Kitasatospora sp. NBC_00315: one gene and its partner. The protein of the gene in region 2 binds, or shares a complex with, the protein of the main gene of each other region. Links are inferred from orthologs where the notes say so. Each region holds a gene or a part of one and is shown on either strand. Other genes may lie near its edges. The genes, in order: smc and OG823_RS09130.

Region 1 (15,770 bases), 590 kb from region 2 along the record:
ACGCCGCTGAACGGGAAGGTGAGCCGGGACGAGCGGCGGCCCCGCGCGGAGCGGGCCGCGAGGACCCGCTCGACGGCGCGCCAGGTGACGTCCCCGGCGTAGCTGACGGTGCGGGCGCACTCGTAGACCTGGCGCAGCAGCGTGTCGGCGTCCAGCACGCCGAGGGCGGCCGCCACCTGGTCCTGGTCCTGGAGGCTGAGGCGGTCGGTGGCCCGGCCGGTCGTCAGGTGCAGCGCGTCGCGGACGTCGCTGAGACGCCGGGCGGCGGCCTCCAGCCCGTCGCGCGGGGCGTCGGCGAGCCAGGAGGCGGCGATCGCGTTGAGGGCGACGACGTCGCGCAGGCCGCCCCTGGCCTCCTTGAGGTCCGGCTCCAGCAGGAAGGAGAGCTCGCCGTGCCGCTCGGCCCGCTCCGCGCAGAGCTCGTGCAGCTCGGGCAGGCGGGTGGCGGCGGTCGCCCGCCAGTCGGACAGGACGGCGGAGCGCAGCGAGGCGGTGAGGGCGCCGTCACCGGCGATGTGCCGGGCGTCCAGCAGGCCGAGCTGGGCCTTGAGGTCCTCGGCGGCGACCGAGCGGGCCTCGGCGACGGTCCGCACGGAGTGGTCCAGGGCGGCGGCGTTGTCCCAGACGGGATACCAGATGCGCTCCGGCAGGGCGCTGTCGATCGGGCCCTCGTGCAGCAGCAGGACGTCGAGGTCGCTGCGCGGGGAGAGCTCGCCGCGGCCGTAGCCGCCGACCGCGACCAGGGCCACCCCCGGCGGGGCGTCGGCGGCGGTGAGCAGGCCGGACAGCCAGCGGTCGGTGAGTGCGGCCAGTGCGGCCCGGCGCTCGGCGCCGGTGACGGACGGGTCGGCGAACAGGCGGGCGCGGGCGCCGCCGTAGTCGGTGGGCCCGTCCTGCGCGTCGGCGGGCGGGGAAGGAGGGTTGGCGTCGGTCGTCATGTCGAGATCCCCATCCGTCGTCCGGGCGCTGCACGGGCCTGATATGCCGTCAGCGGACCTGCGGCCGGAGACCGGCCGCAGATCCGCGTGAGGTGGTATCGAGAGGAATGCTAGATCCAGCGGTGGGCTAGAGGGCGTCGGGCCCGCGCTCGCCGGTCCGGACCCGGACGGCGGTCTCGACCGGGACGCTCCAGACCTTGCCGTCGCCGATCTTGCCGGTCCGGGCGGCCTTCACCAGGACGTCGATCAGCTGCTCGGCGTCGTCGTCCTCGACCAGCACCTCGATCCGGACCTTCGGTACCAGGTCGACGGTGTACTCCGCGCCCCGGTAGACCTCGGTGTGACCGCGCTGGCGACCGTAGCCGCTGGCCTCCGTCACGGTGAGGCCGTGCACTCCGAAGGCCTGCAGGGCGGCCTTCACGTCGTCCAGCCGGTGCGGCTTGATGACCGCGGTGATGAGCTTCATCAGGCGTCGACCTCAGTCTTCTCGGCGGTGCTGGCGGTGGTACCGGCGGACTTGGCGGCGGCCTTCTCGACACCCGACACCGCGCGGCTCAGGCTGGCGCCCATCGCGCTGAAGTCGTACGCGGACTCGGCGTGCTCGGCCTGGTCGATGCCGGCCACCTCGACGTCCTCGGTGACCCGGAAGCCGATGGTCTTGTGGATCGCGGTGCCGAGCAGCCAGGACATCACGAAGGAGTAGACCGCGACCGCTGCCACGCCCATCGCCTGCTTGCCGAGCTGGTCGAGGCCGCCGCCGTAGAACAGGCCCTTGGCGGTCTGGCCGACGCCACCGGTGGCGAAGAGGCCGATGAGCAGCGAGCCGATCGCACCGCCGACGGCGTGCACGCCGACCACGTCGAGCGAGTCGTCGAAGCCGAAGCGGTACTTGAGGCTGATCGCCGCGGCGCAGGCCGCGCCGGCGATCAGGCCGATCGCGATCGAGCCGAGCGGGCTGACCGAGCCGCAGGCGGGGGTGATGGCGACCAGGCCGGCGACGGCGCCCGAGGCGGCACCCAGCGTGGTGAACGCGCCGTGCTTGAGCTTCTCGTAGACGAGCCAGCCGAGGACCGCGGCGGCGGTGGCGATCTGGGTGTTGATCAGGGCCATCGACGCGACGCCGTTGGCGGCCAGTGCCGAGCCCGCGTTGAAGCCGAACCAGCCGAACCACAGCAGACCGGAACCGAGCATCACCAGCGGCAGGCTGTGCGGGCGCATGGGGTCACGCTTGAAGCCGACCCGCTTGCCGAGCACCAGGCAGAGCGCGAGGCCCGCCACACCGGCGTTGATGTGGACCGCGGTGCCACCGGCGAAGTCGATCACACCGTTGCGGTCGCCGAGCCAGCCGCCGTTGCCGCCGTCGAAGAAGAAGACCCAGTGCGCGACGGGGAAGTAGACCACGCTCACCCAGAGGGCGATGAACAGGGCCCAGGCGCCGAACTTGGCCCGGTCCGCGATCGCGCCGCTGATCAGGGCGGGGGTGATGATGGCGAACATCAGCTGGAAGGCGGCGAAGGTGGTGGTGGGGATGGTGCCGGTCAGCTGGTTGAGGCCGATGCCGCGCATCCCCAGGAAGTCGAGGTTGCCGATCAGGCCGGCGCCGGCGTCGGGGCCGAAGCTGAGGGTGTAGCCGTAGAGAACCCAGAGCACGCTGACGATCGCGAGCGAAATGAAGCTCATGACCAGCATGTTGAGTGTGCTCTTGACCCTGACCATGCCCCCGTAGAAGAAGGCCAGGCCCGGGGTCATCAACATGACCAGGGCCGCACTGATGAGCACAAAGGCGGTATCGCCTGCGCTGAAGCCGTCCGGCATCGGCGTCTCCTCGTGAATGAATGCCGCTCCACCCGTGGGTACCTGTCCCGTGCCACCCGGGGTGTCGGCGATGAGAAGGAGAGTGTCGAAGGCGGGTTTCGGCCGATGCGGCTGGGTGTTTCACGGCCGTGACGACGTGAACGCCCGGGTTACGCGGACGTGAACTACGGCCGTGCCATGACAGGACATGGGTTACCGTTCGGCCGCACAGCACGAGGAGTGCTCAAACGATCACCGACCGTGGGGGCGGCGGCCCCCACGGTCGGTGATCGGTTTCGGTGGACGGCCGGTGATGGCCGGATCCGTGCGGTCAGACCGCCGAGGCGAACTCCGGGATCTCCTGGACCACCCGGTCGGCCAGCCGGCTGACCCCGGGCACTCCCCTGAAGGTGCGGTTGGCCGCCTCCGAGGTCTTGCGGACCCGGGTGTTCAGCCGCTCCGAGCGCACCTTGGCGGCGATGTCCACCGCCTGCTCGGCCATCACGGCGGCCTGCTCGGGCTCGTTCTGCAGCAGGTGCACACTGGCCATGCCGACCAGGTTGAAGGCGTACGAGCGGACATGGTCCTCGTCCTGGCGGAACAGGTCGACGGCCCGCTCCATCACCGGTGCCGCCATCGAGGCGTACAGCTCGCTCCGGCTGGAGTGGTAGGCGAGGTCGCGGTAGGAGTGGGCGTTCTCGGCGTTGAGCTCGGCCGCCGAGAAGAACTTCAGCCAGTCCGGGTCGTTGTCGCCCTCGCGGATGTCGGTGAAGGTGTCCTCCGCCAGCCGGACGGCCCGGGCACAGCGGTTGACCTCGCCGATCGTCGAGTACGCGCGCGCCTCCATCGCGTACAGCAGGGACTGCTGCTTGGGGGTGGCGGAGTCGCGGCTGCCGTACTGGGCGAGGTGAATCAGCTCCAGGGCGTCCTCGCCGCGGTTGAGGTGGATCATCTGGCGGCTCATGTCGGTGAGGATGAGCGCGCCGAAGGGACGGTCGCCCGCCTCCTTGGCGGCGTGCAGCGCGAGCACGTAGTACTTCTGCGCGCTGGGGTGCATGCCGACGTCGTAGGACATCCAGCCGGCGAGGTGGGCGAGTTCGGCGGTGAGCCGGAACAGCCTGCGGGTGGTCTGCTCGGGGTAGCTCTCCTGCAGCAGGTCGGTGACCTCGTGCAGTTGGCCGACCACGGCCTTGCGGCGCAGACCTCCGCCGTTCTGGGCGTCCCACTGGCGGAACATGACCGTGGTCTGTTCCAGCAGCTCCAGTTCGGGCTCGGAGAGCCGGCCGCTGAACGGCTCGCCGCCGTTGGCGGCGGCCAGGATCGGGGTGGGCGCGCCGCCGGGGCCGGGGGTCAGCCAGCGCTGCATCGGCTCGATCAGCGCGGCCCCGGCCGTCAGGGCCAGCGAAGTGCCCAGGAAGCCTCGCCGGTTGAGCATCAGGTCGCTGCGCGAGTACTCGCTGATCAGCTGGACCGTCTGCGGGGCGCTCCACGGCAGGTCGACGCCGCCGCCGACGGTCGAGACCGGGACGGCCACCCGCAGGCCGAGATCCTCCACCGAGACCACCGAGCCGAACCGTTCGGAGAACAGCTCCGACATGATCTTCGGAATCGGCTCGCGCGGCTGTTCGCCGTCCAGCCAGCGGCGCACCCGTGAGGTGTCGGTGGAGACGTGGTGCGCCCCGATCTGGCGGGCCCGGCGGTTGACCTGCCGGGCCAACTCGCCCTTGGACCAGCCGCTTCGGCCGAACCACGAGGTCAACTTCTCGTTGGGTTGCTTCTCTGCCATGGGAACGTCCCCATCCCGCCCGGCCCCGCCCACGGGGCCCCGCTCGTGGTGCCCGACGGTCGCGGGCGCTTCCTAGACGTGCCGTACCTGTTGGTGATCGTGCGCTGCCGTGCCCGCACAGTGCCCGTGGTGCCCTCGCGCCGCCGTGTCGCGCCGCTCCCGTACTGGTGTTCCACCGCTCACGAGCGACTCGTCGACTCCCCAACTCCCCTCCGGGGACGGGCCGGAGTGGACGAGGTGTCGCGGCCGGTGAGCTGAACGTAACGCCCTTTCGACCATCCGGGGGAGCATCGCCGGGGAAACGCCACCTTTCGCCACCCCCACGAGTGAACTGTGGGCGGTCAGCACACGGTTCACTGGATGCTCCGAGCCGCCCGGCATATGCAGGGCGCCAAGTCACCACCGGAGCACCACCCGTACGGCAATCGGCAGGAGCCCCGCGGGAGTTTGCCCGCCCGGCCGGCCCCCGGGCGGGCCCGCTCCCCGAGGATCCCCCCGGCCGCCCGGCCGGCGGGGGCGATCCCCGGATCACACCGGACGAACTGGCGCACGCGGACCTCTGCGCGCCGTCCACGCACCACGCGCACCACATCGGACAATCGATGCACCGTCACCATCCCGTAACCACCGGCAACGAGAACCTGTTGGGGGAGGCATGGACAACCTGTTCGGCGATCTTCGGCTGGGACACCTGCGGCTCGCACCGCGCGGCACCCGGCGTCGCACCCGCGCCACCGCGTTCCAGGCTGCGGCCGAGTACACCGGCCGCTGGGGCTGGGCGGTCGCCACCGGCCGGGCGCCCGGCGGCGCACGCCCGGCGGTCCGCTCCGGTCCGCCGACGGGCTGCCCCTGCGGCGCGGCCCGCTGCGCGGCGCCCGGTCTGCACCCCGCCACCGGCGCCGAACCGCCCACCGGCTCCGCCCCGCGGCCGCTCGCCGGAGCGCGCGGCGCCGAGGGAGCCGTGCTGTTCCCCACCGGCCGGGCCTTCGACGCCCTGGACGTGCCGGAGCAGGCCGGCCTCCAGGCGCTGGTCCGGCTGGAGCGGATGGGCACCCAGGTCGGCCCGGTGCTGGCGGCGCCGACCGGACGCCTGCAGTTCCTGGTGGCGGCGGGCACCGCCCGGATGCTGCCGGACCTGCTCTACCGGATGGGCTGGGACGACGCCGAGCTCGATCTCGCCTGTCACGGCGAGGGCAGCTACGTCGCCGCCCCGCCGACCGTCCTGGAGGGGCTCGGCCCGGTCCGCTGGCTGCGCCGGCCGACCCGGGACAACGCGAGCTGTCCGCCGGAGGCCCGCCTGCTGCTCGGCACCCTGGCCTACGCCTGTCATCGCAGCCGCGAGCGGAGCGCCGAGCCCGCCTGGATCGCGTCCTGATCAGGGCGCCGCGGCGCCGGTGAACGGCGAAGGGCCACTCCCCCCACAGGGGAACCGCGAAGGGCCGCTCCCCCCGCAGGAGAACGGCCCTCGGTGCCGGCCCCGGGCCTCGGCCCAGGACCGGATGGCGGTCAGTCGCCGATCAGCGCGTCGACGAACGCGGCGGGCTCGAACGGCGCGAGGTCGTCCGCGCCCTCGCCCAGCCCGATCAGCTTGACCGGGACGCCCAGCTCCCGCTGCACCGCGATCACGATGCCGCCCTTGGCGGTGCCGTCCAGCTTGGTCAGCACGATGCCGGTGATGTCGACGACCTCGGCGAAGACCCTGGCCTGCACCAGCCCGTTCTGGCCGGTGGTGGCGTCGAGCACGAGCAGTACCTCGTCCACCGGGCCGTGCTTCTCGACGACCCGCTTGACCTTGCCCAGCTCGTCCATCAGGCCGGTCTTGGTGTGCAGCCGGCCTGCGGTGTCCACCAGGACGGTGTCGGCGCCCTCGGCGATGCCCTCCTTGACCGCGTCGAAGGCGACCGAGGCCGGGTCGCCGCCCTCGGGGCCGCGCACGGTCCGCGCACCGACCCGCTCGCCCCAGGTCTGCAGCTGGTCGGCGGCGGCCGCCCGGAAGGTGTCGGCCGCGCCGAGCACCACCTTGCGGCCGTCGGCCACCAGTACCCGGCCGAGCTTGCCCGAGGTCGTGGTCTTGCCGACGCCGTTGACGCCGACCACCAGCACGACGGCCGGGCGGCCGTCCGCGCGCTTGGCGGTGTGCAGCGTACGGTCGACGTCCGCGCCGATCAGGCCGACGAGCTCCTCGTGCAGCAGGCCGCGCAGCTCGGCCGGGGTCCGGGTGCCGAGCACCTTGACCCTGGTCCGCAGGCTCTCCACCAGCTCCTGGGTGGGCTTCACGCCGACGTCGGCGATCAGCAGGGTCTCCTCGATCTCCTCCCAGGTGTCCTCGTCCAGACGCTCGCGGGAGAGCAGCGTGAGCAGGCCCTTGCCGAGGGAGTTCTGCGAACGGGACAGCCGCGAACGCAGCCGGACCAGCCGGCCCGCGGTCGGCTCGGGGATCTCCAGGGGCGGCGCGAGCTCGGCCTCCTCGACCGGCGGGAGCTCGACCTCCTCGACGGTCTGCACCGGCTCCTCGACCGGCGCGGCGGCCTCGTCCCCGACCTGGGGCTCGGGCCTGGGTTCCGTCGGCGCCTTCGGCGCCGTGATGACCGGCGCCGAGGCCTTCGGCGGCAGCTCCCTGCGTCGCCTCCCGCCGACGACCAGACCCGCGATCGCGCCGATGACGGCCACCGCGATGATCACGGCAAGGATCACGAATTCCACATCAAACTCCTTCGCTGGGTGCCCGCCCGTGAGGCCGGGAGTACTGGTGATCCTTAGCCCGGCGGCCCGGAGCGCCGCCGCTTCACTGCCCGGCCGCCGCCCGTGCCGTCCGGCAGCGGTCGTGGCCCGCCGCCGTCGGAGTGCCCTCCGGTGGCAGGGTGCGCAGCCCCCTCGCGGGGCGAGAGGGAGGAGTCACAACGCTCCCAGTATCGGTGACCGGCCCGTGGAAGCGGCACACGCCCGGCCCGGGGCGGGTGCCCGGCGGGCGGGGGTCAGCGGGCGACCGGCCCCGGCTCCCGGCGCTCTCCCCCGGCCCGGCCGGCGGCCGGTACGCCGGCCCGCAGCCGCTGGCTGATCACCTGCGAGATCCCGTCGCCCTTCATGGTCACGCCGTACAGCGCGTCGGCGCATTCCATGGTGAGTTTCTGGTGGGTGATCACGATCAGCTGGGAGCTCTCCCGCAGCTCCTCCATGATCGCGATCAGCCGGCGCAGGTTGGTCTCGTCCAGCGCCGCCTCCACCTCGTCCATCACGTAGAACGGGCTGGGCCGCGCCTTGAAGATCGACACCAGCAGGGCCACCGCCGTGAGGGAGCGCTCACCGCCGGAGAGCAGGGACAGCCGCTTGACCCGCTTGCCCGGCGGACGCGCCTCCACCTCCACCCCGGTGGTCAGCATGTCGTCGGGGTCGGTCAGCACCAGCCGCCCCTCGCCGCCCGGGAAGAGCCGCGAGAAGACGCCCTCGAACTGCGCCGCCGTGTCCAGGTAGGCGGCGGTGAACAGCTGCTCGACCCTGAGATCGACGTCCTTGACGATCTCCAGCAGGTCGCGCCGGCTGCGCTTGAGGTCGTCCAACTGCTCGCCCAGGAACGAGTGCCGCTCCTCCAGCGCCTCGAACTCCTCCAGCGCCAGCGGATTGACCCTGCCCAGCTGCTGGTACGCCCGCTCGGCGGCGCGCAGTCGCTTCTCCTGCTCGCTCCGGACGTACGGCCCGGGCGCGCCCGGCTCCTGCCCGTCCTCCGGGACGGACGGCGGTACCGGCCGGTCCGGTCCGAAGCCGGCGAGCAGTTCGCCGGCCTCGATCCCGAACTCCTCCAGGGACCTCGCCTCCAGCTGCTCGATCCGCAGCCGCTGCTCGGCGCGCAGCACCTCGTCGCGATGGCCGGCGTCGACCAGCGCGTCCAGTTCGCTCTTGAGTTCGCGTCCGTGCTCGCGCCCGGCCCGCAGTTCGCTCTCCCGGTCGCCCCGGTCCTGCTCCACCTGCGCCCGCTCGGCGTCGGCCCGGGAGAGCGAGACCTCCAGGCAGGCGAGCAGCTGCCGGGCGCCGGCCGCGACGGCGTTCGCCACAACCCCCTCGTGCTCGGCCCGCCGGCGTCCGGCCGCCGCCCGCGCGCGGGCCTCCCGCTCGGCCCGCGCCGAGCGCTCCAGCTGGTCGGCCCGGCCCGCCAGCCCCCGGACCCGCTCCTCGTGGGTGCGCACGGCCAACCTGGTCTCCAGTTCGACCTGCCGGGCCCGGGCGGACTCCTCGGTCAACCGGGCCTGTTCACAGGCGTCGGGCTCCTGTTCCTCCGACGCGGCCGACTCCTCGACCGCGGCGAGCCGCCGCGCCGACTCCTCGGCCGCGGCCAGCGCCTCTTCCACGCCCTCCTCGGCCCGGGCCGCCGAGGCGGCGAGCCGCTGCGCCTCGCCGACCGCGGCCCTGGCCTGACCGCCGAGCCGCCCCAACGCGCCCGCCACCCGGGCCCGCTCCTTCTCCGCCTGCCGGACCCCCAGAGCCAGTCGCTCCACCTCGGCGACCGCCTCCCGGCGCTGCCCGCCGGCCTCGGCGAGCCGCTCGGCCAGCTGCGCGCACCGGGCGTCCAGCTCCTCGATCGCGTGGGCGGCCTCCTCCACCGCGGCCCGGGTCTCCAGCAGGCTCGGCGCACCGGCCGAGCCACCCTGTGCGAAGCCCGCGCCCAGGCGGTCGCCGTCCGCCGTGTAGGCCACCACCTCGCTTTCCTCCCGCACCAGTTGCTGCGCCTCCTCCAGACCGGCCACCACCACGGCGCCGGCCAGCAGGGCCCGCACCGCGGGCAGCAGTGCGGCCGGGCCGTCCACCAGGTCCGCGGCCCGGCGGGCACCGTCGGGCAGCCTGGCGGGCGGCTGCCGGTGCCCGTCGTACGGCGGCCGGCCCGCGATCAGCAGCGCGGCCCGGCCCGCGTCCTCCTTGCGGAGCAGGCGCAGCGCCTGCGCGGCGGCGTCCAGGCCGTCCACCGCGACGGCGTCCGCCGCCGCCCCGAGGGCCGCGGCGACGGCCGTCTCGTGTCCCGCTTCGACCTTCAGCAGTGCGGCGGCCGGCCCGAGCAGCCCGGCGAGCCGGTCCGAGGCGGCGAGCAGCGCGCCGCTGCCGTCCTTGCGGCGCAGCCCGAGGGCGAGCGCCTCCCGGCGGGCGGCGGCGGCGGCCCGCTCCCGCTCGGCGGTGCCCACCGCGTCCCGGACGGCGGCGAGTTCACGCTCCCGTTCGCCGAGCGCGGCGCGGGCCCGCTGATGGCCGGCTTCCAGCTCGTCGTCCTGCTCCGCCAGGCCGTCCACCTCGTCCTGGAGCTGCTGGAACTCCTGCTGGGCGGCCTCGGCGCGCACCAGTGCCTCGTCCCTGGCCTCGGCGAGGCGGCCGATCTCGGCCTGCACGCCGGCCGCCTTCGAGCGGGCCGCGGTTGCCTGCCCCTGCAGCCTGGCCAGACCCTCGCGCCGGTCCGCGACGGCGCGCGCGGCGGCCTTCAACCGGCTTTCCTCCTGCTGGAGTTCACGCTCCCGCTCGGCCCGGGTCTCGACCGCCTCGGCCAGCGCGTACCGCGCCTGTTCCAGCGCCTCGGCGAGCTCGCTCTCCTCATCCCGGACCCGCTCTGCCTCGTGCTCCAGCTCCTGCGGGTCGCGCCCGGGCCGCTCCTGCGCCAGGCCGCTGCTGAGCGCGTGCCGGGCCCTGGCCTCGGCCAGGCCGACGGTTCCCCTGGCCCGTTCGGTCAACGCGGAGAGCCGGTACCAGGTCTGCCTGGCCTCCTCCAGGCGCGGTCCGAGCTGCTGGACCTGCGCCTCCAGGACGGCTTCGCGCTGCTGGGCGCGGGCGAGTTCCTGCTCCACCACCGAGCGGCGCCGGCGCAGCGCCAGTTCGTCCGCGATCTCGGCCTCGGCGGCGTGGCGGAGTGTCAGCAGGTCGTCCGCCAGCAGCCGCAGCCTGGCGTCGCGCAGGTCGGCCTGGATCCCGGCCGCGCGCCGGGCGATCTTCGCCTGGCGTCCGAGCGGCCCGAGCTGCCGACGGAGTTCGGCCACGAGATCCTGGACGCGGTTGAGGTTGACCTGCATCGCGTCCAGCTTGCGCAGCGCCTTCTCCTTGCGCTTGCGGTGCTTGAGGACGCCTGCCGCCTCCTCGATGAAGGCCCGGCGGCCCATCGGGTCGGCCTGCAGCACGGAGTCCAGTCGGCCCTGACCCACGATCACGTGCATCTCGCGGCCGATGCCGGAGTCGGAGAGCAGCTCCTGGATGTCGAGCAGGCGGCAGGTGTCCCCGTTCAGCGCGTACTCGCTGCCGCCGTTGCGGAACATCGTGCGGGTGATCGTCACCTCGGCGTAGTCGATGGGCAGCGCGCCGTCGGTGTTGTCGATGGTGAGGCTGACCTCGGCCCGGCCGAGGGGGCTTCGCCCGCTCGTCCCGGCGAAGATGACGTCCTCCATCTTGCCGCCGCGCAGCGACTTGGCGCCCTGCTCGCCCATCACCCAGGACAGCGCGTCCACCACGTTGGACTTGCCGGAGCCGTTGGGGCCGACCACACAGGTGATGCCCGGCTCGAAGCGCAGCGTGGTGGCGGAGGCGAAGGACTTGAAACCGCGCAGGGTCAGGCTCTTCAGGTGCACGCGCCGGCTCTCCTCGTCACTCGCCCGACCCCCCGGCGACTGTATCCGGCCGGGCTGCCGGACGGTTTCAGGCCCGCGGACGGCAGGCATCCGGACGGTTTCAGGTGCGCGGCCGAGGGGAACCTAAGCGGCAGGGGGTCGGACAGGGGGCGATGACGCAGGGCCGGAGACGACGCGCAGAGCGGTGCGGCGACGGCCCTGGCGCGCCGGGAGACGACGAAGGGACGCCGGTCAGGGCGTCCCTTGCAAGCTGCGTCCCTTGCGGGAGCTCAGTGCACAACGGCGTCGATCAGCGGAGCCAACCGGGGATCAGGTGAGTGCCGGCTCGCGCTGGTCCAGATCGATGCTGCTGAGCAGCGAGTGCTCGTCAGCGACAGCGGCGAGAGCGTCGTTCTCGGCCTGCATCCGAATGAGCTCGGACTCCAGATCCTGAACGCGCTGCTGCAGCCGTCGCATCTCGGTGAGCATTCGCGGGTCGGGGCCGCCGACGTACCCGAGAAGCGCCTTTGCCATGATGAGTGGTCCTCCACGCTGAGTGACCGAACCTGAGCGGTATGGGTCTAGGGGGAAGGGGGACGCACGCGCGTCGCGCCACCGGCAGTGCTGGCTGGGCACTACGGAACAGCCACCGTGAGCTGGGCTCACGAGGGCATGCACCTACCGGGAAAACGCGGTCGTGTGCGCGGGTTTCCAGCGTCTCACCAAAGACGGAACGGGTCAACACGATCACCGCACGCTACCGCGCCCCTGTCACCTGCACGGCGGAGGAGTCACGCCGGGCGGTCTCGGGCGGGGGTCCACCGGTGCGTGCCGGTGGATCACTGCTCGATGCGGAGTCAACCACGAGTCTGCCCGGAAGGCAACCGCACGACACCGGCAGTTCCGTACGGAATGGCCCAGTCCGCCTTGCGGTCCCGTCCGAAGCGGCCGAACGGCGTCCTGCCAGGCGATTCGTCCGATGCGCCCGACCGGCGCACCGGCCGCTCAGCGGATCGCGAAGCCGTCGTAGCCGTCGCCGGTCGCCGTCCAGATCTCGGTCACGCCGGTGACCGCCCCGGGAGTGCCCGGGCCGCGCAGCAGGGCCAGCAGCCGCTCGCAGTCGGCGGGCAGGCCCTCCGCCACCACCTGCACCCGGCCGTCGCCGAGGTTGCTCGCATAACCGGTCAGGCCGATCTCCAGCGCCCGGGCCCGCGTCCACCAGCGGAAGCCCACCTGCTGGACCCTGCCGCGCACCCATGCGGTGGCCCGGACGGGTTCGTTGCTGTCACGACCATGCATGCCCACGACCCTATCCGGGCCACCGGGCGGCCGCTCCCGGCGGCCACACTCCCCCCACCTCTCCTTTTCCGTCCATCCTCTCCCGTCACTGCCGGTATGCCCTAGAGTCCTCACCGATCGCTCACAGTTTCGGGAGGGGCCAGCGCCATGGCACGACACGCACGCGGTCCGCAGCCCGCAGCCGAGTACTCCCCCGCTCAGGAGCCCGCCGGCCGGGCCGACCGCCGGCGCGCCAAGGCGGCCCGTCAGAAGCGCCGCAGGACGGGCGGACTGCTCGCGATCTGCGCCACCGCGCTCGCCGCCGGCGCCGGCGGCGTGGTCAGCGGGGTCCTGCCGGCGCCGGGAATGAGCGTGGCCGCGGGCGACCTGACCGTGGGCGGCCTGCCGCCGGCCGGCAGCAGCGGGCCCGCCGACGCCGGGGCGTCCGCGCCGTCCGGCTCGGCGCGCGGGGACGCCTCGCCGGCGGCCGACCGAGGCGAGGCCCGCTCACCGCTGGCCTCCCCCTCCGCGACGGCCTCGCCCACCGCCTCGCCCACGGCCACCCCGACGGCCACCGCCGCAGCACCGTCGCCCACCGCCACCACCACCACGCCCCGTCCGAGCGCCACCGCGAAGACCTCGCCCTCCGCAAGCCCGGCCAAGAAGGCCGCCGGCCCCGCCGCGGCCGTCCTCTCCCTGGTCAACGAGCAGCGCGCGCAGGCCGGCTGCGGGCCGGTGACCGCCGACGCGCGACTGGACGCGCTGGCACAGGCGTTCAGCGACGACATGGCCGCCCGTGGCTTCTTCGACCACACCGACCCGGACGGCCACACTCCGTGGGACCGCGCCAAGGCGGCCGGCATCTCCAACCTCGGCGGCGAGAACATCGCCCGGGGCCAGGCCACCCCCGAGGCGGTGATGACCGCCTGGATGAACAGCCCGGGCCACCGCGCCAATATCCTGAACTGCAACTTCACCACGCTGGGTGTGGGCGTCCACCAGGGGTCGGGCGGGCCCTGGTGGACACAGGACTTCGGCTTCTGAGCGGCGCCGCCGACCTACGTCACCCCTGAACGGTCACCTCTGAACCGTCACGCCTGAACCGTCGCGCCTCGACGCGCCTGCGGCGCGGCTCCCGTACCCCGGGGCCGCGCCGCAGTCTTCGCCCGTCGCCGGCGGGCGCGCCGGTCAGCGCTCAGAATCCGCCGCCGAAATCCCCTCCACCGCCGCCGTCGAAGCCGCCACCGCCGCCGAAATCGCCACCGCCGCCGTCGAAGCCGCCGAAGTCCTGGGAATCGAAGTCCCCACCGGAGAAGTCGCCGCCGTCGACATCGCCACCGTCCTGGTCGCCGTCGAAACCGCCGTGCTGGCCGGGCGTGCCCCAGGCCTGGCCACCGCCCGTCATCGAGCCGAGCATGGTGCCGACCAGCAGGCCCGGCAGCAGCCCGCCGCCCCCGTACCCGCCGAAGTAGCCGCCCGCCCACGGGCCGTAGGCCGGGCCGGCGTTCCAGTACGGCTGCGGACCGTGCTCGGTCGCGACCGTACGGATGTCCGGTTCCTGGCCGGAGGCGAGCCGGACGGCGTCCGCCGCGCAGACCGGGACGGGACGGGTGGCGCCGCCGCCCGGCGCCCACTCGGTGTCCTGCACGGACGGGCCGTGCCGGGGGTCGAAGAAGCACGGCGGACGGCGCTCGGGCAGCGGCCGCCCCTCGCGCCTGGCCGCCAGCGTGGCCAGGGCGAAGCGGCCGCCCTCCAGCGCCTCGGTGACCGCCGTGACGTCCTCCGGACCCTTCGCCTCGTCCATGGTGCGCTTGGCGCGCTCGTACGAGTCCAGTCCCTGCGTGTAGTCACCGCGCTGGGCGTCGTCCGCGTCCGGGGCGCCGGGGCTGAAGTCGAGCCGGTCGAGCTCCTCGCCGAAGGCCGTGATGTCCTCGTCGACGACCCGGCGCAGCTGGTCGAGCTCGGCCCGGCGCCGCTCCTCCTTGCGCTTCCCGGCGCGCCGGAACAGCAGCAGGACACCGCCGCCGGCCAGCGCCAGCAGCGCGAGTGGGACGACGATCGCGGCCACCGGGACGCCGCCCCCGGAGGAGGCCACCCCGTGGCCCTTGACCTGCGGCAGGGCCTGGTCGACGAAGTCGGTGACGGTGCCGTTGACGTCGCCCGGGTGGGAGCGCAGGGCCGCACCGGCGATCTTGTCGGCCGTGGCCGGGGCGAGCGCGGCCCGGTCCGAACGGGCCAGGAACCGGTCGCCGCGCCAGATCGCGTAGGTGCCCACGATGCCGACCTTGGTCCGCAGGTCCTCGAAGACCGTCCGGGCCGCGTAGTCGTCGGTGGCCGGCACGACCGCCACGAACACCGGCTTGTCGGCGGCCTTGATCCTCGCCGCCAGGGCGTCGGCCTGGCTCCGGCTGAACCGGCCCTCCATCGCCGGGTCGACGAAGACCTGGCTCTGCTTGAGGGCCGAGGTGGCGGCGTCCAGGCCGCCCGCCGCGGAGGCTGCCGGGGCCAGCAGGAGCAGCAGCCCGAGCAGCACCGCCACCAGGGCCGCGGGCCCGGCGGCCGGGGAACGTCGAGCAAGTGGTCTCATGGCACCGACGCTACCGCCCCGGCCCCGGGCCCTTCACCCCTGGCCGCCCGCCGAGCCCGGTCCGGGACGGGCGCGTGAGCGCCGCGCTCCGATCGCCCGGGGCGCAGCGCGCCGCGCGGCGGGACCCGGGCCGCGGGACCCGGGCCGCGGGACCCGGGCCGCACGCTGCCCGTCCGTCGCCCCGGGCGGGCCGCGCCACCACCGCGACCGGGCATAGTGGTGCCTGTCCGCCCGCCGTACCGGCCACGTCCCGGCCGCCCGCGCATACCTCGCACTCCCCCGCACGTCACTCCCCGCACGTCAGTCCCCCTGCCTCCTTCTCAACCTCCCTCTCTCCCGATCGGAGCATGTGGTGTTCATCGGCCTCGTGACCGCTGTCGGAGCCTCGGTCTGCTACGGCACCGGCTCCGTCCTCCAGGCCGTCGGCTCCCGCCGCTCCGCGCGTGAGGAGGCCGCCGCGCGGGGCCGCGAGGCCGGAATCACCGAGCACGGCGGCCCGAGCCTCGCCTCGACCGCGAAGGCCGTTGTCACCTGGGAGTTCATCCTCGGCACGGTGCTCGACTTCGTCGGGTTCCTGCTGGGGGCCCTGTCCGCGCGGCTGCTCCCGCTGTTCCTCTCCCAGACGGTCATCAGCGCGAATCTGGTCGTCACGGCGCTGCTGAGCGTCAGGCTGCTGGGCCTCCGGCTCAAGCGTCCGGAGTGGGCGTCGATCGGCGTCCTCTGCGCGGCCCTGGTCCTGTTGGCGGTGGCCGCCGGGCCGGAGGGCGGCCACGACGTCGCGGCGGCGGTGCACTGGTGGCTGCTGGGCGTCTCGGTCG
Region 2 (14,424 bases):
TGCTGCCCGCCCCGGCGCCGGCCACCGTGCCCTCGGACGGCCGGGCGCACCGGGTGCCGCTGGGCGCCTTCAGCGCGGCGGCCGGCAGCGAGTACGCCTGCGCGCCGGAGCTGTCGCCGCTGGTCACCCAGGTGGTCAGGTTCCGCAACGAGGCCGGTCACGCGTTGCTGGCCGGGCCGGTGGAGCTGGTCAGGGAGAGCGGCTTCACCGGGCGCGGCGAGCTGGCGTTCACCGCGGCCGGAGCCGGCGCCGAGCTGGCCTTCGGCAGTTCGGACGACTACCGCGTGGTGCGCGAGAGCGAGGAGCACGGCTCCACCGCCGGGATCACCCAGCGCCAGACGTCCACCCGGACGGTCCGGCTGTACGTCTCGCGGTTCTCCGGCCCGCAGGAGCACGACACCCGGGTGGTGACGGTCCGCGAGCGGATCCCGGTCTCGGAGGTGTCGGCGGTGGAGGTGAGGCTCCGCAAGGAGAGCTGCACGCCGTCGCCGGACGCCGTCGACGCCGACGGCATCGTCAGATGGGACCTCCCCATGGCACCGGGGGGCCGGCGGATCGTCACGCTGGTGTACGAGATCTCCTCGTCGGCCCGGGTCGCGGGGCTCTGACACCCGGACGGCCGGTGACACCACGCGGCGTACCGCCGTCCGGGGCCGGTTGGGACAGCCGCTCGGGGTAGAACTGGAGGATGATCCTGCACCTCGCACCCCTGGACGACTGGCTCACCGACCCCGGGCGGCCGTACGCCACCGCGTCGCTGCTGACCGACGGGTTCATCCACTGCGCGGCGGACGAGCGGACGGCGCTCGCGGTGGCCAACGCCTTCTTCGCCGACTCCCCCGGCCCGCTCATGGTGCTGCTGGTCGAGGAGTCGCTGGTGGAGCCGATGATCAAGTGGGAGGCCCCGGACGGTGCCCCGCCGCCGGGTGCGACGCCCGGCGTCCTCTTCCCGCACGTGTACGGCCGGCTGAACCGCAGCGCTGTGGTCGGTCTGGAGAAGGTCGAACGCGGCCCGGACGGACGCTGGGCGAGCCTGCTGCCCTGGAGCTGAGGCGTCGGGCCCGGGCCCGCCCCCCGGGACGGGAGGGCCCGGCCCGTCACAGCCAGCCGCGTTCGCGGGCCGCCATCCCGGCCTGGAAGCGGGTGGTGGCGCCCAGCTCGCGCATCAGGCTCTGCAGCCGGCGCTGGGTGGTGCGGGCGCTCCAGCCGAGCGAGCGGGCGATGGACTCGTCGGTGAGGCCGGCCGCGAGCAGGCCGAGCAGTTTGCGGTGGTCGGTCTCCGGCTCCAGCGAGCCGTCGGCGGTGCCGATCGCCGCCTGGAGCTGGATGGCGCGTTCCCACTCCGCCTCGAACAGCGTGTCCAGGGCCTGGAGCAGCGCGGAGGGATGGATCACGTAGGCGGCGTCCAGGACGCTGTCGCCGACGCTGATCGGGACGATCGCCATCCGGTCGTCGGACATGATCATCTTCATCGGGAGGACCGGCCGCACCCGGGCCTCCTCGCCGTCCTCGACGCCGACCAGGATGTTCTTCTCCAGCCGGCCGGGCCAGGCGACCGCCTCCCGGTCGTAGATGGTCCGCAGGCGCAGGCCCTCCTTGAGCCGCCGCCGCTGGACGGGGTTGTCGGCGACCGGATCCTGGATGTACGGGGGGCAGTCGAAGCCGCGCACCTGGTACTGGCTGGTCTCGGTGATGTGCTCCAGCCGCTGCGCGATCGCCTCGCCGCCGGTCAGCACCTCCACCGAGTGCGCCGGGTCGGTGTAGCGGGAGGCCTCCCGGAAGGCGTCCATCAACCGGTGCATCTCGGCCCGGGCATGGCGCAGTTCGGCCTCGCGGTGGCCGATCAGGGTACCGATGGCGACGTCGGGGGCGACCGGCAGGAAGCGCTGGCGGTCCACCGGCGCACGGGTGGCCATCCCGTGCTGCGCCAGCCGGTCGAGGGCCCGGCCGCTCTGCTGGAGGGTCAGGCCGCACTGCTCGGCCAGATCCTCCGCCGTGGACTGCGGGTTGGCCACCAGCGCCGTGTAGATCCGACCGTCCGGCTCTGCCAGACCCAACGCGCTGAGTGCTTCCGACACGACGCCCCTCCCCTTCGCCACTGCGCCCCGCCCTGGGCGCGGTCCCGTGTGGTGCAGTCCCCCGTGGCGCAGTCCCGCCACCCGGCGGGTCGTTCCTCGATGGCAATCCTCTGCCACGGATCATCCGGCTGACAAGGCGGTGCGGCCAGGTTCACACCGAACTCCCGGAACGCGAGAGGGCCTCCCCGCCGTTCAGCGGGGAGGCCCTCATCAGCAGGTATGAGCAGAACCGTCGGTTCTGCCGGTACGCCGCCGCGTCTCAGCCGGGCCCTACAGGCCGACCTCGTGCATCAGCTGGCCGACCTCGGGGTTGGTCAGGCGGCGCAGCCAGCCGGACTTCTGGTCGCCCAGGGCGATCGGGCCGAAGTGGGTGCGGACCAGCTTCTCGACCGGGTAGCCCGCCTCGGCGAGCATCCGGCGGACGATGTGCTTGCGGCCCTCGTGCAGGGTCACCTCGACCAGGTAGTTCTTGCCGACGTTCGAGAGCACCTTGAAGCTGTCGGCACGGGCGAAGCCGTCCTCCAGCTCGATGCCCTGGGCGAGGATCTTGCCCAGGTCACGCGGGATCGGGCCCTGGATCGCCGCCATGTACGTCTTGGTCACGCCGTACTTGGGGTGGGTGAGGCGGTGGGCCAGCTCACCGTGGTTGGTGAGCAGGATGATGCCCTCGGTCTCGGTGTCCAGCCGGCCCACGTGGAACAGCCGGGTCTCCCGGTTGGTCACGTAGTCGCCCAGGCACTGGCGCCCGTCGGGGTCCTCCATGGTGGAGACCACGCCGGCCGGCTTGTTGAGCGCGAAGAACAGGTACGACTGGGTGGCGACGGTCAGGCCGTCGACCTTGATCTCGTCGTGCTGGGCGTCGACCCGCTTGCCCTGCTCGGTCACCAGCTTGCCGTTGACCATGACCCGGCCCTGGGTGACCAGTTCCTCGCACGCCCGGCGGCTGCCCATGCCGGCCCGCGCCAGCACCTTCTGCAGGCGCTCGCCCTCGGGCTCGTCGAAGGTCTTCGGGAGCTTCACGGCCGGCTTGTCGTGCCGGGCCAGCACCGCGTCCTCGATCTTGGCCTGCAGCTCGCGGGAGCGCTGCGGCTGACGGCGCGGGTCGCCCGGAGCGCCCTGGCCCTCCTTGCGCGGTGCCTGGGTGCGCGGACGCTGGCTCTGCGGGAGTGCCTTGCGGGCGCCGTAGTGACCGCCGGAGCCGAACTCGGGGCGGTCGTACTTGCGCTCCTCGGGGCGCAGCGGACGGTCCGGGTACTGCGGGCGGTCGTCGCGGCGGTCGCCCCGGCTGTCCCGGTTGTCCCGGCCGCTGTCCCTGCCACGATCGTCGCGCCGGTCGTCCCGACCGTACGAACCACCGCCGGAGCCACCACGCGAACCGCCACCACCGTACGAACCACCGCCGGAGCCACCGCGAGAACCGCCACCACCGGAGCCACCGCGACCGTACGAACCGCCGCCACCGCTGCCGCCGCCGTAGGAGCCGCCACGGCTCCCGCCCTGGCCGCCACCGGAGCCGCCGCCGTACGAACCACCACCGGAGCCACCGCGCGAACCGCCGCCCCCGTACGAACCACCACCGGAGCCGCCGCCGTACGAACCACCACCGGAGCCGCCACCGGAGCCGCCGCCGTACGAACCACCACCGGAGCCACCGCGCGAACCGCCGCCCCCGTACGAACCACCACCGGAGCCGCCACGCGAACCGCCGCCCCCGGAACCACCGTACGAGCCGCCACCGCTGCCGCCGGAGCCGCCGCCGTAGGAGCCGCCACGGCTCCCGCCCTGGCCGCCACCGGAGCCGCCGCCGTACGAACCACCACCGGAGCCACCGCGCGAACCGCCGCCCCCGTACGAACCACCACCGGAGCCACCGCGCGAACCGCCGCCCCCGTACGAACCGCCGCCGGAGCCGCCGCCGTACGAACCACCACGGCTGCCACCCTGGCCACCGCCCTGCTGGCCTCCGCGGCCCCCGCCCTGTCCGCCTCGGCTGCCGCCGCCGCCGCTGTTCCTGTCGTTGCCACTGCTACGCATCAAAAAGTCCGTACGTCGATTCCGTCTGGGATGTGCAAGTCGTCTCGGCCGACCTCACCGCCCCCTACCGATCAGACGCAGCCTGACCGGCCTCACCGCTGCGGTCCGCAGATTGCGCGGCAGCGGCGGCGACCGCATCCGCGATCGTCGTGCCCTCCAGGGACTCCGCTTCCACGTCGTCGACCTCGGGCAGGAAGGGCGCGAGCTCCGGCAGCTCGTCCAAGCCGCGCAGCCCCATCCGTTCCAGGAAGTAGTTCGTCGTCCGATACAGGATCGCACCTGTTTCGGGCTCGGACCCGGCCTCGTGCACCAGTCCTCGCTGTACCAGGGTACGCATCACGCCGTCACAGTTCACACCACGGACGGCCGATACCCGCGATCTGGACACCGGCTGCCGGTAGGCGATGACCGCCAGGGTCTCCAGTGCGGCCTGGGTCAGCCTGGCCTGCCGGCCGTCCAGGACGAACCTCTCGACGGCCGGTTCGCAGGCCGCCCGACTGTAGTAGCGCCAGCCTCCGGCCACCGGGCGGAGGTCGAAACCGCGGCCCTGCGCGGTGTACTCGGCCGCGAGTTCGCGCAGCGCGAGGGCGACCTCGGCCCGGGGGTACTCCAGCACGTCGGCCAGGTGCGCTTCGGCGACCGGCTCCTCGACGACCATGAGGATCGCCTCCAGCGCGGGCTTCAGCGGGGTCTGCGCCCGGTCCGCCCCGGCCGCCCCGGCGGGCTCCAGCGGCTCCCGGCGCCCGGCCGGCCCCGGCCGGTGGTCAGCGACCGGCGGACCGGCCGGCCGGTCGCCCTGCACCGGGTCGCCCTGCGCCGGGTCGCTCTGGTGCGGCAGCCTGCCGCCGGTCCCGCCCTCCTCGGGCGACTCCGCGGGCTCACCGGGCTCACGGACCGGGGGCGCGGGCTCACGGACCGGCGCCACGGCCTCCCAGGGGCCCGTCCCGGCGTCGTGAGCGGGATCCTGCCACTCCTGGGTGCGGGGACGCCCCGGGAGCCCCAGTGGCCGCCGGGGCGGCTTCCGGGCGCCCGGGAGGGCCGGCTCCCCGGCGGGCTGTCCGGGGCGGTCCCGGGGCGGTCGCTCCCCGGCCGGGGTGTCCGGACCGGGACGGTCCTCCCGGCGCCGCTCGTCGTGGCGCGGGGTCTCGGGCGCGGTCATCGCGGGCCTCCGTCCTTGCGGGCGTCCGTGCGGGCGTCCTCGCGGACGTCCGTGCGGGTACGTTGCTCCGGTTCGCCGGGCGGCCGGTCGAACTCGTCCGTCACCTCGACGCCCGTCCGGTCCGCCGGCGCCACCCAGCGCACCAGCAGCTCCCCCAGCGCCTGCGGCTGCTCGAACGCGAGCACCCGCTCGCGGTAGAGCTCCAGCAGGGCGAGGAACCGCGCGACCACGACGAGGTCGTCGGGCGCGTCGGCGACCAGCTGCTGGAACGAGGCCTCACCGAGCGAGCTGAGCAGCTCCACCACCAGGGCCGCCTGCTCCCGCACGCTGACCGGCGGGGCGTGGATGTGGTCGATGTGGACGACCGGCGCCGGTCGCGGGGTCATCGCCTTCGCCGCCAGCCGGGCCAGCTCCTGCGGCCCGATGCCGAGGACGACCTCCGGCAGCAGCCGCGTGTGCCGCGGCTCCAGGCCCGCCCGCCGGGGGTGGTGCAGCAGCTCGGCGGCCCAGCGCTCGCCGAACACGGCGGCGGCGCGCTTGTAGGCGCGGTACTGGAGCAGTCGGGCGAAGAGCAGGTCGCGGGCCTCCAGCAGGGCGAGGTCCTCCTCGTCCTCGACCTCGGCCCCGGGCAGCAGCCGGGCCGCCTTGAGGTCCAGCAGGGTGGCGGCGACGACCAGGAACTCGGTCGCGGCGTCGAGATCCCAGTCGGGGCCCATCGCGCGGATGTGGGCGACGAACTCGTCGGTGACCCGGGAGAGGGCCACCTCGGTGACGTCCATCCGGTGCTTGGCGATCAGGCCGAGCAGCAGGTCGAACGGGCCCTCGAAGTTGTCCAGCCGCACCCGGAAGCGCCCGTCCCGTTCCGGTGCGGTCGGTGCGGCGGGGTCAGCGGTGGCGACGGCGGTGGGGATCTCGTTCGTGCTCGGCATGACGGTCCATCTTCACCCGACCACGCCGCCCGGCCCGGTCAGGGGGCGGCGACACGCCGCCGCGGCCGACCCGGCTCCCGCCCGGCGGCCGTCCGCCGCCGACGTACCCGGGGCCCGATCCCGGTCCGGCCGTTTCCCGCCCGTCGGGTCCGCCGCCTCCCACGGGACCGTTACGCCGTCCTACCGGGAGGTCGTTCCGCCGCCCGGCGCACGGCCTCCGTCCGCCGGTGCGCGGCCCGGTGCGCGGCCCGGTGCGGGCCGCTCAGCGCCCGCGCAGCCGCCGGACCAGGATGCTGGCCTCACCGCGCTGCTCCAGGTCGGCCAGGACGACCGCGATGGCCTCCCGGACGATCCGGCCGCGGTCGACGGCGAGGCCGTGCTCGCCGCGCAGCACCAGCCTGGCGTGTTCGAGATCCATCAGTTCCTCGGCGGACACGTACACGGTGATCTTCTCGTCGTGCCGCTCGCGGCCGCTGGGCCGCCGTGGGGCCCGGCTGCGCGACCGGGCGCGCCGGGCGGGGTCGGCGCCGCCCTGGTCCTCGGCCGTGCCGTGCTGACGGGCCTGCGCGCCGGCCTGGCCCGGGCCCTGGGCGGGCAGGGTCGGGCCCGGCGCGCCCTGGCCCCGCGGGCCCTGGGCCGGCGCCGGGACACCGGGCCGGTCTCCGGGGTGCTGCTCGGGGCCGGAACGGCCGGCACGGGCGTCCCGGTCGGCGTGCTCGGTTCCGTTGACGTCCCGTGCGGTCTCCGCCCTGGGCGCCTCGGCCGACCGGCCGAGGGAGGGCGAGAGGGCCATCCCCCCGGTGGTCCGGAACAGCTCGTCGGCACCCGGGAGACTCACTCGGCGGGGCGGCACCGGTCGAGCACCTCCCTGGCGAGCTGGCGGTAGGCGGCGGCGCCGACCGAGTTGGTCGCGTACGTCGTGATCGGCTCACCGGCGACGGTGGTCTCCGGGAACCGGACGGTACGGCCGATGACGGTGTGGAAGACGTGCTCGCCGAACGCCTCGACCACCCGCGCGAGCACCTCACGGCTGTGCACCGTGCGGGAGTCGTACATGGTGGCGAGGATGCCGTCCAGGCGCAGCTCGGGGTTGAGCCGCTCGCAGACCTTCTCGATCGTCTCGGTCAGCAGCGCCACCCCGCGCAGCGCGAAGAACTCGCACTCCAGCGGGACGATGACGCTGTGAGCGGCCGTCAGGGCATTGACCGTCAGCAGACCCAGCGAGGGCTGGCAGTCGATGATGACGAAGTCGTAGTCGGGCAGCAGCGGCCTGAGCGCCCGCGCGAGCGCGGACTCCCGGGCCACCTCGCTGACCAGCTGCACCTCGGCGGCCGACAGGTCGATGTTGGAGGGCAGCAGGTCCATGCCGGGCACGGCGGTCTTGAGCAGCACCTCATCGGCCGTCAGCCCGCGCTCCATGAGGAGGTTGTAGACGGTGACGTCGAGCTCCATCGGGTTGACCCCGAGGCCGACGGAGAGGGCGCCCTGCGGGTCGAAGTCGACCAGCAGCACCCGGCGGCCGTACTCGGCCAGCGCGGCTCCCAGGTTGATGGTCGACGTGGTCTTGCCGACGCCGCCCTTCTGGTTGCACATCGCGATGATCTGCGCGGGGCCGTGCTCGGCCAGCGGCGCCGGGATCGGGAAGTAGGGCAGCGGCCGGCCGGTGGGGCCGACCCGCTCGCGGCGCTGACGCGCGGCGTCGGGGGCCAGGGTGGCGGCGTACTCGGGGTCGGGCTCGTACTCGGCGTCCGGGTCGTCGTAGGCGCCGTAGGCGAACTCGCCGTAGACCAGCCCGTGTGACGGCAGGTCGGCGTCGTAGTCGGTGACCGGTGCGGCGGCCTGGCGCGCCTCGAAGGTGCGGACCGCGACCGAGCCGACCTCGACCGAGCCCACGGTGGCCTGGCGGGCCCCGGGCCCCTCACTCGGCTGTCCGGCGGTGTGCCCCGCCAGTCCTGGCTGACCACCCCCGGGAGCAAATGTCGACTCATTCACAAGTCGTCTTACCTCCTTGGGCATCCAGGACTCTATGTCGATTCGTCAGCGTGGCAGCATGCCGACGGTTTGCGACTCTAGGCCGTTCAAGGCATTCGCAGCAACACAATCCACGGTAGTGGGCAGGATGTGTCGACTATCGGGCCACCCGCTGTCAAGGGATGGGCGGCCTCTCGACCCTAACGTTTCTGCGGTCGGGTGACGCGACCCACAGAGATTGACGACACCCGGCCGGTGACCGTCCGGCTACCCTCCGACCCCGCTCCGCGGTGGTCCGCCACCCGCTCCGGAGCCCACCTGCCGGCATGCCCCGGGGCCGGTCCCCAGGGCATGCCGAAGCCCCCGGCCCGAGGGGAGCGGGTCGGGGGCCGACGACCCGCCCCTGCGGGAGGGCGGGCCTGGCTGAGGGAGTGTCAGGCGAGCACGCTGTCCAGGGAGACGGACTCCAGGCCGAAGGCCTCGGCCACACCCGCGAAGGTGATCTGGCCCTCGTGCGCGTTCAGGCCGGTGGCCAGCGCCGGGTCACGGCGCAGGGCGTCCTTCCAGCCGCGGTTGGCCAGCTCCACGATGTACGGCAGCGTGGCGTTGGTCAGCGCGTACGTGGAGGTGTTCGGGACGGCGCCCGGCATGTTCGCCACGCAGTAGAAGACCGAGTTGTGGACCTGGAAGGTCGGCGCGTCGTGCGTGGTGGGACGCGAGTCCTCGAAGCAGCCGCCCTGGTCGATCGCGATGTCGACGAGCACGGAGCCCGGCTTCATCCGGGAGACCAGCTCGTTGGTGACGAGCTTGGGGGCCTTGGCACCGGGGATCAGGACGGCGCCGATCACCAGGTCGGCGTCGAGGACGGCCTTCTCCAGCTCGAACGCGTTGGAGGCGATGGCCTTGATCTTCGTGCCGAAGATCTTGTCGGCCTCGCGCAGCTTGTTGATGTCGCGGTCGAGCAGGGTCACGTCGTAGCCCATGCCGATGGCGATGGTGGCCGCGTGCCAGCCCGAGACGCCGCCGCCGATGACCACGGCCTTCGCCGGGTGGGTGCCGGGCACACCGCCGGGCAGCGTGCCGCGGCCGCCGGCCGGGCGCATCAGGTGGTACGAGCCGACCTGCGGGGCGAGCCGGCCCGCGACCTCGGACATCGGGGCGAGCAGCGGCAGGGCGCCGTTGGCGAGCTGCACCGTCTCGTACGCGATGGCGGTGGTGCCGGACGCGAGCAGCGCGTCGGTGCCGGCCCGGTCGGCCGCCAGGTGCAGGTAGGTGAAGAGGGTCTGGCCCTTGCGCAGCCGGTGGTACTCGGAGGCGATGGGCTCCTTGACCTTCAGCAGCAGGTCGGCGGTGGCCCACACCTCGTCGGCGGTGGGGAGGATGGTGGCACCGGCGGCCACGTACTCCTCGTTGGGGATCGAGGAGCCGAGACCGGCGTTGTCCTCGATGTAGACCTCGTGTCCGTTACGGACCAGCTCATGCACGCCGGCGGGCGTGATGGCCACGCGGTACTCGTGGTTCTTGACCTCGCGGGGGATGCCGACCTTGGTCACGGCTAAACACGTCCCTCTTGCCTGTGGTCCCAACCGGGGGAAGACCGGTGGGCGACGCGCACGGGAAGCCTCCGGACGACACCGGGGCACAGTTCACTGCGCGACTAGGTTCGAGTGTAATGAAGCCCAGTCGGCGTGTCAGCCTTCCAAAGTGGATTAATCAGCGGGAGACATTGGCAGGTTCGTAGGCTTGCATCTTGGATTACCTACCAATACCGTCCAAAAACGGCATCTCCGGCATTACTCCGAAGCCACGCGCTACCAGCCGCCATCGACCTGGGCCCGCAGCTGCTCCAGAGCGACCGTGACCGCCTGCCGGCCCTGCTCGTCGCCGAGCCGGCGCAGCACCGCCAGGGACGCCCGGTACTCCCGCTCCGCCTCCTCGAAACGGCGCTGGGCGGTGTGCGCCTCGGCCACCCGGGCGAACAGCCGGGCCTGCGCGGGGTGATCGCCGAGGGCCTGTCGCAGCCCGAGTGCGCGCCCGTACGCGTCGGCGGCGCGCACCGGGTCCCCGAGGGCGCGGTGGCAGCCGGCCGCGCCCTCCAGGGCGCGCGCGCAGGCGGGTTCGTCCGCCGCCGCCCGGGCGTGCTCCAGGGCCTCCCGGTAGCGGATCGACGCCTGCTCCCAGTGGCCGGCCGCGGCCTGCAGGCCGGCCATGTTCAGCAGCGCGGCGGCCGCCCGACGGGGCGAGCCGTTGCGCTCGGCGACCCGCAGCACCGACGCGTGCAGCTGGTGCAGGTCCGCGGGCGCGGGGGCGCCGGTCAGCGGCAGGGCCCGGAGCAGGGCGGTGACCAGCCTCCCGGCCGTGCCGTCCAGATCTCCCTGGCCGACCGCGTCGGCCACCGCGCCGAGCAGCAGGTCCCGCTCGCCCAGCAGCCACTGCCGGGCCTGGGCGGCGCTGCGCAGGCGCAGCGGCCCCGGCAGCGGATCCGGTCCGGGCCCGTCGGCCGGGTCGAGCAGCGCCCGGGCCGAGTCGACCAGCCGGACGAGCCGCTCCAGCAGCCGGGCCCGCGCCAACTCGGTCTCGGCCGGGCGGTCGGTGGCCTCCCGCAGCTGGACCAGCCGGGGGTAGAGCCGGCCGGGCACCCGGTAGCGCGGGGTGCCGTCCTCGGCCGGCGGCTCCTCGCCGAGAAGTTCCAGCGCGGCGAGCGCGGCCAGCGCGGCGGCCGCCTCCGGCGCCGGGCAGCCGACCAGTGCGGAGGCCGTCCGCAGGTCGGCGATCTGGGCCGGGGCGAGGGTCAGGGTGCGCAGCATCCGCGCCTGGGCGGTCGGCAGCGTGGCGTAGAGCAGGCCGAAGGCGCCGATCAGCGGGTCGTTGTCGGGGACGGGCACCGGCTCGGCCGGTCCCGGGGCCGGCGGTGTCCAGCTCTCGGCCGGCTCCTCGGCAGCGGGGCGCTCCGCGCCCGGCTGCCGCCCGGCGGCCCCGGGGTCCGCCGGGGCCGCGGGCGCCGCCGGGGCCGTGCTGCCCGTCGGCGCCGTGGGGGCCGTGCTGCCCGGCGCCGGCCGGGGCCCGCCCCCGCCCCGCCGGCCACCCGCACCGTCCTTGCCGTCCTCGCCGTTCCTACCGCCCACGCCCGCGGGCCCCGGCGCGGCGCCGGGAGCGTCGCCCTCGCCGCCGGGCCCACCGCGCGAGCCGGCCGTCCCGCCCTCGTCCGCTCCACGGCGGCCGTCCACACCCGGGGCGCCCCCGCCGGGGCCGTCACCACCGCCGGGGCCGTCACCGCGCCGGCCGTCCCCGCGCTTCCGGCCCGCGCCACGGGCGCCTCGCGCGCCCTTCGCGCCGGGGACCCCGCCACCGGGGGGAGCCGCCTCGCCGGTGGCGCGGGCCAGTTCGCGGGCCGCGTCGGTGACCGCCGCCTCGGGGTTGCTCCGCAGCCACCCCGCCATCAGGCGCAGCGCGGCCGGCCGGGAGGCGCAGGCCTCGGCGAGGTCGGCGCCGCCGACCGGGTCGCAGCCGATCCGGTTCCCGCCGACCAGCTCCCCGAGCAGGGCGACCGAGGTCTGTTGCTCCAGGCCGCCGAGAATGCAGGGGTCGATGTCCTCGATCCCGGTGAGCGGGCCGGCCGTCGTCGCCACGACCAGGCAGCCCGGCTCGTCCGCGAGGAGCGGCCAGAGCTGCCCGGCGTCCTTGACGTCGTCCAGCATCAGCAGCACCCGGCGCCCGGCCAGCGCGGCCCGCAGCCGCACGCAGGCGGGATCGTCGCGGCCGTCCGCCCCGACGCCGGGGAGCAGCACCGCGTCGACCGTTCCGCCGAGCTGCTCCAGCAGCCTGCGGGCGACCTGGCCGGGCGGCACCCGGCCGCCGTCGGGGGCGGAGAGGCGGGCGTAGAGGACTCCGTCGGGGTAGTCGGCGGCGACCTCCCGGGCGAACCGCACGGCGAGGGTGGTGCGGCCGGAGCCGGGCCGGCCGGCCAGCACCAGGACGGGGCTGCGGCCGGCGGCCGGCCGGGCCGCGGCGGCCCGCAGCGCGGCGAGTTCGGTGCGCCGTCCGGCGAACACGGAGGGCCCGGCGGGCAACCGGTCCACGGCGCCGTCCGGGGTCGGCCGTGCGTCCATCGTCGCCGTCTTCCTCGCCACCAGCGCCACTCCCGACCTGTCACTCAGCGGAGCCGGCCCGTCATGGGCCACTGTCAGCGAAGCGTAGTTCGACCGTACGGCGCAGCGGGGGTGACATCCGGTCGTACGAACCGGTAAATCACCCCTGTGGATCAACGAGGGCCCCCGGGGCCGCCCGACCGGGGTGCCGGCCCCCCGCCGGGTTCAGTCGAGGTCGAACGGCCTGGCCGGCCAGGGCGCGTCGGCCGGGCGCAGCGCGTCCGTGCCGCCGTCGGAGCGCAGTGCGGCCTGCAGTGCCAGCGAGCCGGTCACCAGGGTCGGGTTGTGCAGCTCGCCGGCCAGGGCCAGGGCGACCACGTCGTCGAGCGGCACCCGGGCCACCTCGATCTCCAGCTCCTCGCCGTGCGCCTCGTAGCGCTCGCCCTCGGCGGCCGCGAGGTCGGTGGCCAGGAAGATCCGCAGTGCCTCGTCCGAGCTGCCGGGCGAGGTGTAGATGTCGACCAGGAGTCTCCACCGCCCCGCCGTGCAGTGCGCCTCCTCGTACAGCTCGCGCTGGGCGGCGTGCAGCGGATTCTCGCCGGGCACGTCGAGCAGCCCGGCGGGCAGCTCCCACAGGCGCTGGTGGACGGGGTGGCGGTACTGGCGCACGACCAGCACCCGCTGCTGCTCGTCGAGGGCGAGGATGGCGACCGACCCCGGGTGGACCTGGTAGTCGCGGCGGGCGCTGGAGCCGTCCGGCATCACCACCTCGTCGGTGCGCACCCCCGTCACCCGGCCGCGGAACGGCTCCTCGCTGTGCAGGACGCGCCACTGCTCGGCGTCGTCGTGGATGGGCCGGCCTGCGTCTGTCATCGCACTCTCCCCTTTTCGTCAGTACGACACTAACCTACGCCGAACGGCGGCCGCGCGGATGTCCGCACGACCGCCGCTCCGTGGCGCGTCGGGTCCTACTCGGCCGTCTTGATCTTGATGGCCGCGGCCACCAGCCCCGCGAACAGCGGGTGCGGGCGGGTCGGGCGGGACTTCAGCTCCGGATGGGCCTGGGTGGCCACCAGGTAGGGGTGCACCTCGCGCGGGTACTCGACGTACTCGACCAGGTCACCCTTGGGCGAGAGCCCCGAGAAGACCAGGCCGGTCTTCTCCAGGTCGGCCCGGTAGGCGTTGTTCACCTCGTAGCGGTGGCGGTGGCGCTCGTCCACGTACTGCTCGCCGCCGTAGACCTCGCGGACGATCGAGCCCTCGGCGAGCTTCGCCGGGTAGAGGCCCAGGCGCATGGTGCCGCCCAGGTCGCCCTTGCCGTCGACGATGGCCAGCTGCTCGGCCATGGTCGAGATGACCGGGTGCTTGGCGGCGGGCTCGAACTCGGTCGAGTTGGCCTCCGGCAGGCCGGCCAGGTTGCGGGCCGCCTCGATGACCACGCACTGCAGGCCGAGGCAGAGGCCCAGCAGCGGCACCCCGTTCTCACGGGCGAAGGTGATCGCGGTGACCTTGCCGGTCACGCCGCGGTCGCCGAAGCCGCCGGGGATGCAGATCGCGTCCACGTCGCCGAGCTGCTCCTGCGCGCCCTCGGGGGTCTCGCAGTCGTCGGAGGTGACCCACTTGATCTCGACCCGGGCGTTGTTCGCGAAGCCGCCGGCCCGCAGCGCCTCGGTGACCGAGAGGTAGGCGTCCGGCAGGTCGATGTACTTGCCGACCAGCGCGACCTTGACGATGTGCTGGGGCTCGTGGACGCGGCGCAGCAGGTCGTCCCAGGTGGTCCAGTCGACGTCGCGGAAGGCCAGGTCCAGGCGGCGCACCACGTACGCGTCCAGGCCCTCGGCGTGCAGCACCTTGGGGATGTCGTAGATCGACTTGGCGTCGATGGCCGCGACCACGGCCTCCTCGTCCACGTCGCACATCAGCGAGATCTTGCGCTTGATGGCCTGCGGCACCTCGCGGTCGGCGCGCAGCACGATCGCGTCCGGCTGGATGCCGATGTTGCGCAGCGCCGCGACCGAGTGCTGGGTCGGCTTGGTCTTGAGCTCGCCCGAGGGGCCGATGTACGGCAGCAGGGAGACGTGCACGAAGAACACGTTGTCCCGGCCGACCTCGTGGCGGACCTGGCGGACGGCCTCCAGGAACGGCAGCGACTCGATGTCGCCGAC

The links.
Region 1: the proteins of OG823_RS09130 (region 2) and smc are in contact, whole or in part, in a crystal structure (PDB 3ZGX), measured with the Bacillus subtilis proteins. The link is inferred for Kitasatospora sp. NBC_00315 from one-to-one orthologs.

The regions. Positions count from the first base shown.
Region 1 is NZ_CP108025.1:2,889,486-2,905,255, forward strand. The notes cover bases 7,294-11,417. They hold smc (chromosome segregation protein SMC), read right to left. Parts: upstream 11,109-11,417; coding sequence 7,494-11,108; downstream 7,294-7,493. In the rest of the region: OG823_RS11490 ([protein-PII] uridylyltransferase), read right to left, coding at 1-938; OG823_RS11495 (P-II family nitrogen regulator), read right to left, coding at 1,066-1,404; OG823_RS11500 (ammonium transporter), read right to left, coding at 1,404-2,753; OG823_RS11505 (hypothetical protein), read right to left, coding at 3,064-4,518; OG823_RS11510 (bifunctional DNA primase/polymerase), read left to right, coding at 5,174-5,893; signal recognition particle-docking protein FtsY, read right to left, coding at 6,025-7,221; OG823_RS11525 (hypothetical protein), read right to left, coding at 11,418-11,621; OG823_RS11530 (acylphosphatase), read right to left, coding at 12,093-12,386; OG823_RS11535 (CAP domain-containing protein), read left to right, coding at 12,534-13,409; OG823_RS11540 (hypothetical protein), read right to left, coding at 13,561-14,952; OG823_RS11545 (hypothetical protein), read left to right, coding at 15,305-15,770. UniProt on the Bacillus subtilis protein: Required for chromosome condensation and partitioning.
Region 2 is NZ_CP108025.1:2,304,418-2,318,841, forward strand. Bases 4,235-7,012 are described here. They hold OG823_RS09130 (ScpA family protein), read right to left. Parts: upstream 6,201-7,012; coding sequence 5,268-6,200; downstream 4,235-5,267. Other genes in these bases: OG823_RS09125 (SMC-Scp complex subunit ScpB), read right to left, coding at 4,235-4,770; OG823_RS09135 (hypothetical protein), read right to left, coding at 6,463-6,993. In the rest of the region: OG823_RS09105 (mucoidy inhibitor MuiA family protein), read left to right, coding at 1-608; OG823_RS09110 (DUF952 domain-containing protein), read left to right, coding at 689-1,051; OG823_RS09115 (helix-turn-helix domain-containing protein), read right to left, coding at 1,098-2,078; more of OG823_RS09125, read right to left, coding at 4,177-4,234; OG823_RS09140 (ParA family protein), read right to left, coding at 7,035-8,093; ald (alanine dehydrogenase), read right to left, coding at 8,606-9,724; OG823_RS09150 (AAA family ATPase), read right to left, coding at 9,983-12,280; OG823_RS09155 (NUDIX domain-containing protein), read right to left, coding at 12,485-13,132; OG823_RS09160 (CTP synthase), read right to left, coding at 13,228-14,424. UniProt on the Bacillus subtilis protein: Participates in chromosomal partition during cell division. May act via the formation of a condensin-like complex containing Smc and ScpB that pull DNA away from mid-cell into both cell halves.